Regions from separate parts of the Epibacterium sp. MM17-32 genome, predicted to be linked through region 2. Evidence: riboswitches for the same ligand, from Rfam matches in the RefSeq annotation. Region 2 holds a riboswitch; the other holds the start of a gene.
What was found. A riboswitch is a leader RNA that binds a small molecule or an ion and turns the genes downstream of it on or off. The one in region 2 is predicted to bind cobalamin.
Positions count from the first base shown of each region.

Region 1: it holds a riboswitch for cobalamin, as region 2 does, so the genes downstream of both, MHM88_RS16085 (aromatic ring-hydroxylating dioxygenase subunit alpha) here and MHM88_RS03290 (DUF4198 domain-containing protein) in region 2, are expected to answer to the same signal.

Region 1 covers NZ_JAKRFC010000010.1:59,805-63,990, reverse strand. The annotation lists gene MHM88_RS16095 (TRAP transporter small permease subunit) at 1-174, opposite strand, end outside; gene MHM88_RS16090 (C4-dicarboxylate TRAP transporter substrate-binding protein) at 263-1,279, opposite strand; cobalamin riboswitch at 1,582-1,786, shown strand; gene MHM88_RS16085 (aromatic ring-hydroxylating dioxygenase subunit alpha) at 1,926-3,152, shown strand; gene MHM88_RS16080 (hybrid-cluster NAD(P)-dependent oxidoreductase) at 3,159-4,186, shown strand, end outside.
Region 2 covers NZ_JAKRFC010000002.1:77,284-81,469, forward strand. The annotation lists gene MHM88_RS03280 (cobalt ABC transporter permease) at 1-516, opposite strand, end outside; gene cbiM (cobalt transporter CbiM) at 513-1,127, opposite strand; gene MHM88_RS03290 (DUF4198 domain-containing protein) at 1,131-1,919, opposite strand; cobalamin riboswitch at 2,048-2,265, opposite strand; gene MHM88_RS03295 (Rrf2 family transcriptional regulator) at 2,487-2,912, opposite strand; gene hmpA (NO-inducible flavohemoprotein) at 3,065-4,186, shown strand, end outside.

The sequences.
Region 1 (4,186 bases), on a different contig from region 2:
TGCCAGAAATGTCCGGTCCAATTGGCGACCGGCCACGGAATACGCGGCAAGGAACATCAGCGAAAAAGCGGCCAGTCCGGACAGGAGGGCTGTTGCTCTTTCGATCGGCAGCAACGCCCTGTCCAGCCGCGAGATTACACTGGAATCACTGAGCACGGTTGATGAACCTGCCATTCCTGCCCCCGGTTGTTGTCTTTATCGGTGAATAGAATAGGTACGGGCCCGGCTCTGAAGATCCGGGCCCGAGGTGATCGCCGTGCGATCAGCTGCCGTTGCGATGGTCGCTCAGGGTTTTCTGAACAAGATCATACAGTTCCTGCCCGGGCAGCCCTTGCGCCTCCATGTCCTTGATCCAGGCTTCGCGGATCGGATCCGCTGCGGTGGCGCGGAACTCTGCCAGGACCTCATCGGAAATCTCGACTTTCTCGACCCCTTTTTCCTCCAGAACGGCGTCCCATTTCTTCAGGAGTTCGCCATAGTTGGCCAGATAGTGATCCAGCGCTTCCGGGATCGAGCTGTCGAGGGCTTCGCGCTCGGAGTCGGACAGGCTCTCATAGGCGTCGATGTTCACCACAACAGGGCAATTCACGGTGCCAGGGTTCAGGTTTGCCGTCCACCAGTCGGCGCGATTGATGGTGCCGAAGGACAGATGCGCATGCTGGGCGAATGCGACCGTGTCGACGACGCCAGACTCCATGGCCTGATAGGCTTCGGTTGCGGTGACCGAGGTCGGCACCGCGCCAACAGCTTTGAAGGCTTCGCCGATCCCACCCGTGGCACGCACGCGCATGCCTTCGAATTCGGCCAGCTCGTCGCGCGCTTCGCCGGTGCCGACGATATTGTACTGTGGCATCGGAGACGTCATCAGCAGCTTCGCATTCCACTGCGCCATCTCGTCAGTGGCTGCCGGGTGGCCATAGACGGCCGCGGAAACGGCAACTTCTTCCTCCAGGTTGGAAACACCGAGGAAGGGCAGCTCCAGAACGGTAATGACGCGGTTCTTGTCGCGGTGATATCCCGCGCAGAATTGCGCCATCTCGAACGCACCAATGGAAATACCATCGAGGTTTTCACGGTTCTTGGACAGGCCGCCGTAGCTGATGTTCATGGTGAACGCGCCATCGGTCTTTTCCGAAACCAGCTCCGCCAGTTTTTCGACGTGTTCCGTGAAGGCGCGGCGTTTGCCCCAAACGGACACGTTCCACTCGGTCGCCATGGCTTCGGCGGCAAAGGCACAGGTCAGGGTTGCGAGGGCGGTAAGCCCCAAGACATTTTTCATAATTTCCTCCCCAATTACGCATCTGAAGTGCGCGGTATGGGCGCAGGATCACCATTATGCCCCGGTTTGCCAACCCAAAAGTTGGATCCGATCATCGGTGGACGCGGCAGACGCTGCGTAGCAAGGCGTTCCACAGTGGATTGAGAAGAACCTCGTTGCGGATTGGACTTAGCCTGGACCAGCCGGCGGCCGTCGGGGCAAGACCCTCTCGACGGGGCCGCTACAGCGCACCGGGAATCTGCGCCTTGTCTCGAACCAAATAAACAATGTCGCAAATCGCAGATCGGGATTTGCGAATCTCGGTACAACTCGGTCCCAGAGGTGCCGCCCGGCGTGTCCGGGTGGAGAATTGGGAAGCCGGTGTAAATCCGGCGCTGCCCCCGCAACGGTCATGGAGACAGCGGGTGCGACATCGGCCACTGGGGGGAGGAACCCGGGAAGGCGTCGCACTTGGACCATCTGGTCTTCTCCTGAGCCCGGAAACCAGCCTCGAAAGATATCGTCAACCGCGGGTGGCGGTTTGGGCATCTTGAAGGGCGCGGCTTCCTCCGTTGCGACCTGACGGATTCCCATTGCCATCTGCACAAAAACCAACCGCGTGACGCTCCGTCTCAGGATCGCGAGCAGGCGGCAGGAGAGTCAGGGAATGAACAGCAATCTCAATGCGCTGATCGCCAATCATACGCCGGGTCATGCGCTCGCGCAGGCGTTCTATACCGACGCCGAGGTGTTCGAGACTGATCTACAAGAGATCTTCTACAAGGAGTGGCTCTTTGCCATTCCCGCCTGCGAACTGGAAAAGGCCGGCAGCTATGTGACCCATCAGATTGGGGCCTTCAACGTCATCATCGTGCGCGGCAGCGATGATGTGATCCGGGCGTTCCACAATTCCTGCCGCCATCGCGGGTCTGTCATCTGCAAGGCGAAGAAGGGCAACAATCCGAAACTTGTTTGCCCCTACCATCAGTGGACCTACGAGCTGGACGGGCGTCTGCTTTGGGCTCGGGATATGGGACCGGATTTCGACCCTGCACAACACGGGCTCAAGACAGTCCACTGCCGCGAACTGTCGGGGCTGGTCTATATCTGTCTTGCGAAGGACGCCCCGAGCTTTGACGCGTTTGCCGACACGGTTCGCCCCTATTTGGACGTGCACGACCTGTCGAACGCCAAAGTGGCCTACGAGAGTTCGATCGTTGAGAAGGGCAACTGGAAACTGGTCTGGGAGAACAACCGCGAGTGTTATCACTGCGGCGGCAACCACCCCTCCCTGTGCCGGACCTTCCCCGATGATCCGTCGATCACCGGTATCGAGGGCGGCGAAACCCCCGCCAATCTGCAAGCGCATTTCGACCGTTGCGAAGGGGCCGGTATGCCGTCACGCTTCTTCCTGAACGACGACGGGCAGTTTCGGATTGCCCGCATGCCGCTCAAGGAAGGCGCTGAAAGCTATACCCTGGACGGCAAGACGGCGGTGCGGCGCTGGCTGGGGCGGGCGGCGTTTGCCGATGCCGGCTCCTTGTTGAAATTCCACTATCCGACCACCTGGAACCACTTCCTGTCGGACCACTCCATTGTGTTCCGCGTCACCCCGATCAGCCCGACGGAAACCGAAGTGACCACCAAATGGTTGGTGAACAAGGACGCGGTCGAGGGCGTGGACTACGATCTCAATCGCCTGACCGAAGTCTGGATCGCCACCAATGACGAGGACCGCGAGGTCGTCGAGTACAACCAGATGGGTATCAACTCTCCCGCCTATCAGCCCGGGCCGTATTCCGCGGTGCAGGAAAGCGGCGTGCTGCAATTCGTGGAGTGGTACCTCAATACCCTTAAGCGCAACCGCGATCCCCAAGCCATCGCGGCGGAGTAAGACCAAATGCCCAAAATGAGTGAACGCGCGATCTGGAATGATACGGAGATGCTGGAATGTGTCTCCATCATACCGGAGATGGACAATACTGCGTCCTTCACCTTCAAGGCGCCGTCCGGTGCCTTGTTCGACTTTGACCCCGGCCAGTTCATGACGCTTGAGATTCCGGTTCCCGGTGGCCCCGTGCACCGCACCTACACGATCTCCTCGTCGCCATCGCGCCCGCGCACGATCACCATCACCGCGAAGGCGCAGCCGGACAGCATCGGAACGCGCTGGATGCTCGACAATCTGAAGCCGGGGGTGCGGATCAGAGGCATCGGCCCGGCGGGGTTGTTTACGAACGCCGGCAGCCAGTCAAAGAAGTTCCTTTTCATTTCCGCCGGATCGGGCATCACGCCGATGATGTCGATGACCACCAGCATGTGGGACGACGGGGATGATCTGGACATCGTGTTTGTGAACTGTGCCAAGCGGCCGTCGGAGATCATTTTCCGGCAACGCCTGGAGCAGATGGCCAGCCGTTCCGAAGGGCTCGACCTGAAGTTCGTGGTGGAAGAGCCTGATCTCTACCGCCCCTGGACAGGCTACCAGGGCGTGTTCAATCAGTTGATGCTGGGCCTGATGGCGCCGGACTATCTGGAGCGCGAGGTCTACTGCTGTGGTCCGGAACCATTCATGCAGGCGGTCCGGGACGCGTTGGCCGGTCTCGGCTTTGACATGGACAACTATCATCAGGAGAGCTTTCACGCGCCGGTCGCGAATGAAGCTGATCAGCCGGATCTCGATGATGTTGTGCTTGATGATGACGCCAAGGCCGAAATCACCTTTGCAACTTCCGGTGTCACTGCCAAGGTGGCCGAGACGGATACGGTTCTGGCAGCCGCGCGTGCAAATGGCCTCAATATCCCATCGGGCTGCACCTTTGGGGTCTGCGGCACGTGCAAGGTGAAGAAAACCTCCGGCGATGTGCATATGGTGCACAACGGCGGGATTTCGGATGATGACATAGAGGCAGGCTACATTCTCGCCTG
Region 2 (4,186 bases):
TTTCTCGCGGTAGGCGGCAATCTCCCGGCGCAGCGGGCGCATTTCATCGCGCACAGCCTTGGCAATGGCGGCGCGCTCGTCCTCTGTCAGGGCCGCGATGGTCACCGCTGCCGGTTCCTCTGCCTGTGGCGCGTTTGCGACCGTAGGTGCCGCCGCCCCCGAAGACGCGCCGCTATCCTGCGGGGCAACACCGAGGAGCGCGGCCACATCCGAGGCCGCCATCTGAACCTCGCCGACATGCCCGGCGCCCATGTCGGCCTTGAACACATGGGTGACCGGCTCAGTGGGCGCATAGACAAAGAACCCGTCTTCGTCGGTGACCGCGTCTCCCAGTTTGGCCCCGGTCGTGTCAAAGACCTCGATCACCTGCCCCACAGCCATGTCACCATTTGAAAAACCGAGCTCACCCTCAATGACATCGCCGGATTTGAAGACCGAAAAGATCACCTTGTGCGCCAGCACCGGAACCGGTGTCAGCGCAAGGATGAAAACGAGTAGAAGCCTGTGACACATCATGCTTGCCCGGTGACTGTGGTGAACAGGTCAGGGCGTATCTTGCTGACCAGGTAAACGGCGGCCCCGGTGAGCAGCCCCTCGATGACCATGATCGGCAGATGCGCAAAGAAGACCAGCTTTGCCGCCGGCAAGAAGGCGTCGCCGGTCAATGCCAGGGAAAGCGCGACAAAGATCGTGGTGGCGGCAACGGCAAAGGCGCCGCCGATCCCCGCCCAAACCGCTCCGCTCTTGGGGGTGCCGCGTTCAACCATACGCCCGAACAACAGCCAGGCCAGGACCGCTGGCCCGGCGATATTGAGCGTGTTTATTCCCAGCACGGTGAGACCGCCAAATCCAAAGAACACGGCCTGAAGCAGCAGGCCCACGAACAAGGCCGGGAACGCGGCCCAGCCGAGGATCATCCCGGCCAGACCATTGAGGATCAAATGCACCGATGACGGGCCGATCGGCACATGGATCAGCGAGGCGACAAAGAAGCAGGCAGACAGCATGCCGGTGGCGGGAATGCGCTCCAGCGTCATTTGCTTCAACCCCAGCGCAATGCCCCCTGCCGCGAGAACCGCGCCGCCGATGACAACCGGATTTGACAGGGCTCCGTCAACGATGTGCATCGATCACTCCATATCGTAGGCGCGGATCCAGAACACGGCGTCCTGGCTCAGTTCCTTGCCCTCATGTTCCGTCACCGGGCCCGATCCCAGGGCGGCAAAGCCCCACCAGCCTGCTTTGGGAACACCAAAGGTGAAATAGCCGTTCTCGTCGGAGATGGCGACGATGGCGCCCCCCGGCATGGTGCCGACGGTTGGTTCTGTCGTGGAAAAGCCCTCGATGTCCGGCACGGCGGCGACATATTCAATCTCGATCTCGACACCGGCGGCAGGTTCCCCCTCGCGCAGCACCTGGCCGGTAAAACTCGATCCCGCAACGACGTTGTAGGGTTTGACCAGCGGCACGATCTCGGTCGCGAGGCCAACGGGGGTCATCCAGTCGGTTGGCAGCTCATTGCGGTTGAACACCACCTTGGTCAGCTGCTGGATATAGATATCCTCGCTCTCTTCGTAGTAGGGCACGGGTTCCGTCACCAGCACATAGTCGCCGGAACGCTTCACCGGCAGCGAGGCCTTGAAGGCCGCGCCTTCGTTCTCTGCGCCTTTGAAAGGGGCCGCCTCAAGGCGATCCGCCAGGTCGGTCTTTTCGCCATTGTGGATCATGTAGAACGCCTCGGGCGTGTCCATGTCCATCACGTGGCCGTTCTCGAACGGATGCCAGAAGACCACCGCGAGCGGCACATCGCCGGGGCGTACGATCTGGGTCTGATCGGCGTAGGGCAGCACAAAATGGGCCTGTGCGGCAAGCGGCAGGAGCGCGGCCAGCGCCGCGGCGGAAAACAGTTTCTTGGTCATGTCATGCCTCTCAAACAGGTGGGAAACCCACGGGTGAAAGGACAGACGGGATGTGAGACACGGGATTGATCGGGCACGATCAGCCGAGCCTGACGCGCACCCCGGCGTCCGCTTCAAGACGGATCGGTCTCCCGACCCATGTGCGCGGCAGGTCTCCTGGCTCGCGGGGCATGATGCAAACCGGCCTTCCCAGGACAGATCCCAGTGGCATTATCGGTCGCACGTCCCGCTTACAGTTGCGGGGGCAGCCACGGATTTGGTCCCTTTTGGGTACGCCGCACCGTGTTCCCTTTTACTCCCACCGCGAGATGTCGCCCGCCGTGGAACCGTTCACGCCATTCTTATGGAAACCGCAAGAGATCTTGTCAATTGCATATAGCGCCCGCGCGCCTGGCACGTCCGCCTCAAGGTCATGAATGGGAACGGGGCTGTCTGCTCTCCTTGAGAGTGCAAGTCTTTGCAAGTTCCTCCTACAGAGCACTGTCGCCCGTCGCCTCAAGGCCACTGCACATGGCGCCCCTTTCGCAGACCTGCGCCCGTTGCGCGCCGGCTTTCATCGCGCGAAGATCAGGATCCGGCGATACCAAACTCCGCAGGTGCCAGCGCAATATCGCGCACCGTGTACTGGTCCAACGTCGCGAGGAATGCGGATCGGGCCTCCGCCAATGGGGAGATCAGCTTGCAGCAACCCGAAATGGTACAGCGGTTGGTCGGACGCATGCATTCAACAAGATCAAAATCCGTTTCCATGTGACGCACCAAATCGCCCAGCCCGATCGCGTCGGCGTCACGTGCAAGCCGCAGCCCCCCTGCCCGCCCGCGCTGAGCGATCAGAAACTGCCCCTTGGTGAGCGCGTTGACCACCTTCATCACCGTGCTGCGCGGCAGGCCGTAGACCTCGACCACCTGATCGATCGTGAACAGGCGGGGGCCGATCGAGGTTGCATAGATCATGATGCGCATCGCCACGTCAGTGGTGTCATTCAATCGCATATGTGTTCCTTTCCGCGCCCCGCAAGCGCCTCGGGCAATGGGCTGGTATCCGGGACAGAATGTCGCAAACTAAAAACATACCTATGTATGGCATCTTTTTCATCCGCTTTATAGGTTCCGATCATTGGCATCTTTAAGGCAGGAGAATAGAAATGGCCACACCTCTCACCGAAAACACGCTCAGGATCATCGATGCGACCGCCCCGGTCGTCGCGGCGCATATCGACGAAATCGTGCCCTGCATGTATCGCAGGCTGCTTGCGGAACCCAGTATCCGGGCGTTGTTCAATATGTCCCACCAGCAAGGGGACTCGCCGCAGCACAAAGCACTGGCCGGGGCGCTGGTCGCCTACGCCACACATATTCGCACCCCCGACGTTCTGTGCGACGCCATCGAGCGGATTGCCCAGAAACACGCCGGTCTGCAAATTCTGCCCGAGCATTACCCTCATGTTGCAGATGCGTTGCTCGGTGCCGTCTCCGAAGTGCTCAAGGACGCCGCAACGCCAGAGGTCCTCGCCGCCTGGGGAGAGGCCTACTGGGTGCTTGCCGATACGCTGATTGCGCGCGAAGAACAGCTTTATGCCGACGCCGAGACCCAGACCGGGGGTTGGCGCGGCTGGCGGCGCTTTCAGGTGGTCTCCAGAACCCGTGAGGCAGAAGACATCATGTCCTTTGTTCTGTGCCCCGTGGACAATGGCCCCGTCATGCGGCATCGCCCGGGTCAGTATCTCAGCTTTCGCTTTGTGCCTGCCCCCGGCGAAGAGTGCCGGCGGAACTATTCGATTTCTTCGGCTCCCGACGGCAAGAGCTATCGGATCACCGTAAAACGCGAGCCAAACGGGCGCATTTCCAACTGGTTGCACGAGAGTGCCGAGATCGGAACCGAGGTCGACGTTGCCGCACCGTCCGGAGAGTTCTTTCTGGACCCGGCGCACAAGCGTGAGGTTGTGCTGCTCTCCGGCGGGGTCGGCCTTACACCGATGGTCGCGATGCTCGAAAGCTATGGCCGGGAAGATCTCCGGATGATTTCCGTACATGCCACACGGGATGACCGGCACCATGCGATGCGCGAGACGCTCCGGAACCGGGCAACCGAAAGCTACGTGTTCTACGATGTCGCGTCGGAGCAGGACCTGCACAGTGGTATTCGGCGCGGTCGGATCGACCCGAAATGGCTGATCGAGATCAGCGATCCCACAGCCGCCGACTATTTCATCTGCGGTCCGGCGGGCTTCATGCAGGCGATGGTCGATGGGCTCAAGGCGGCGAAT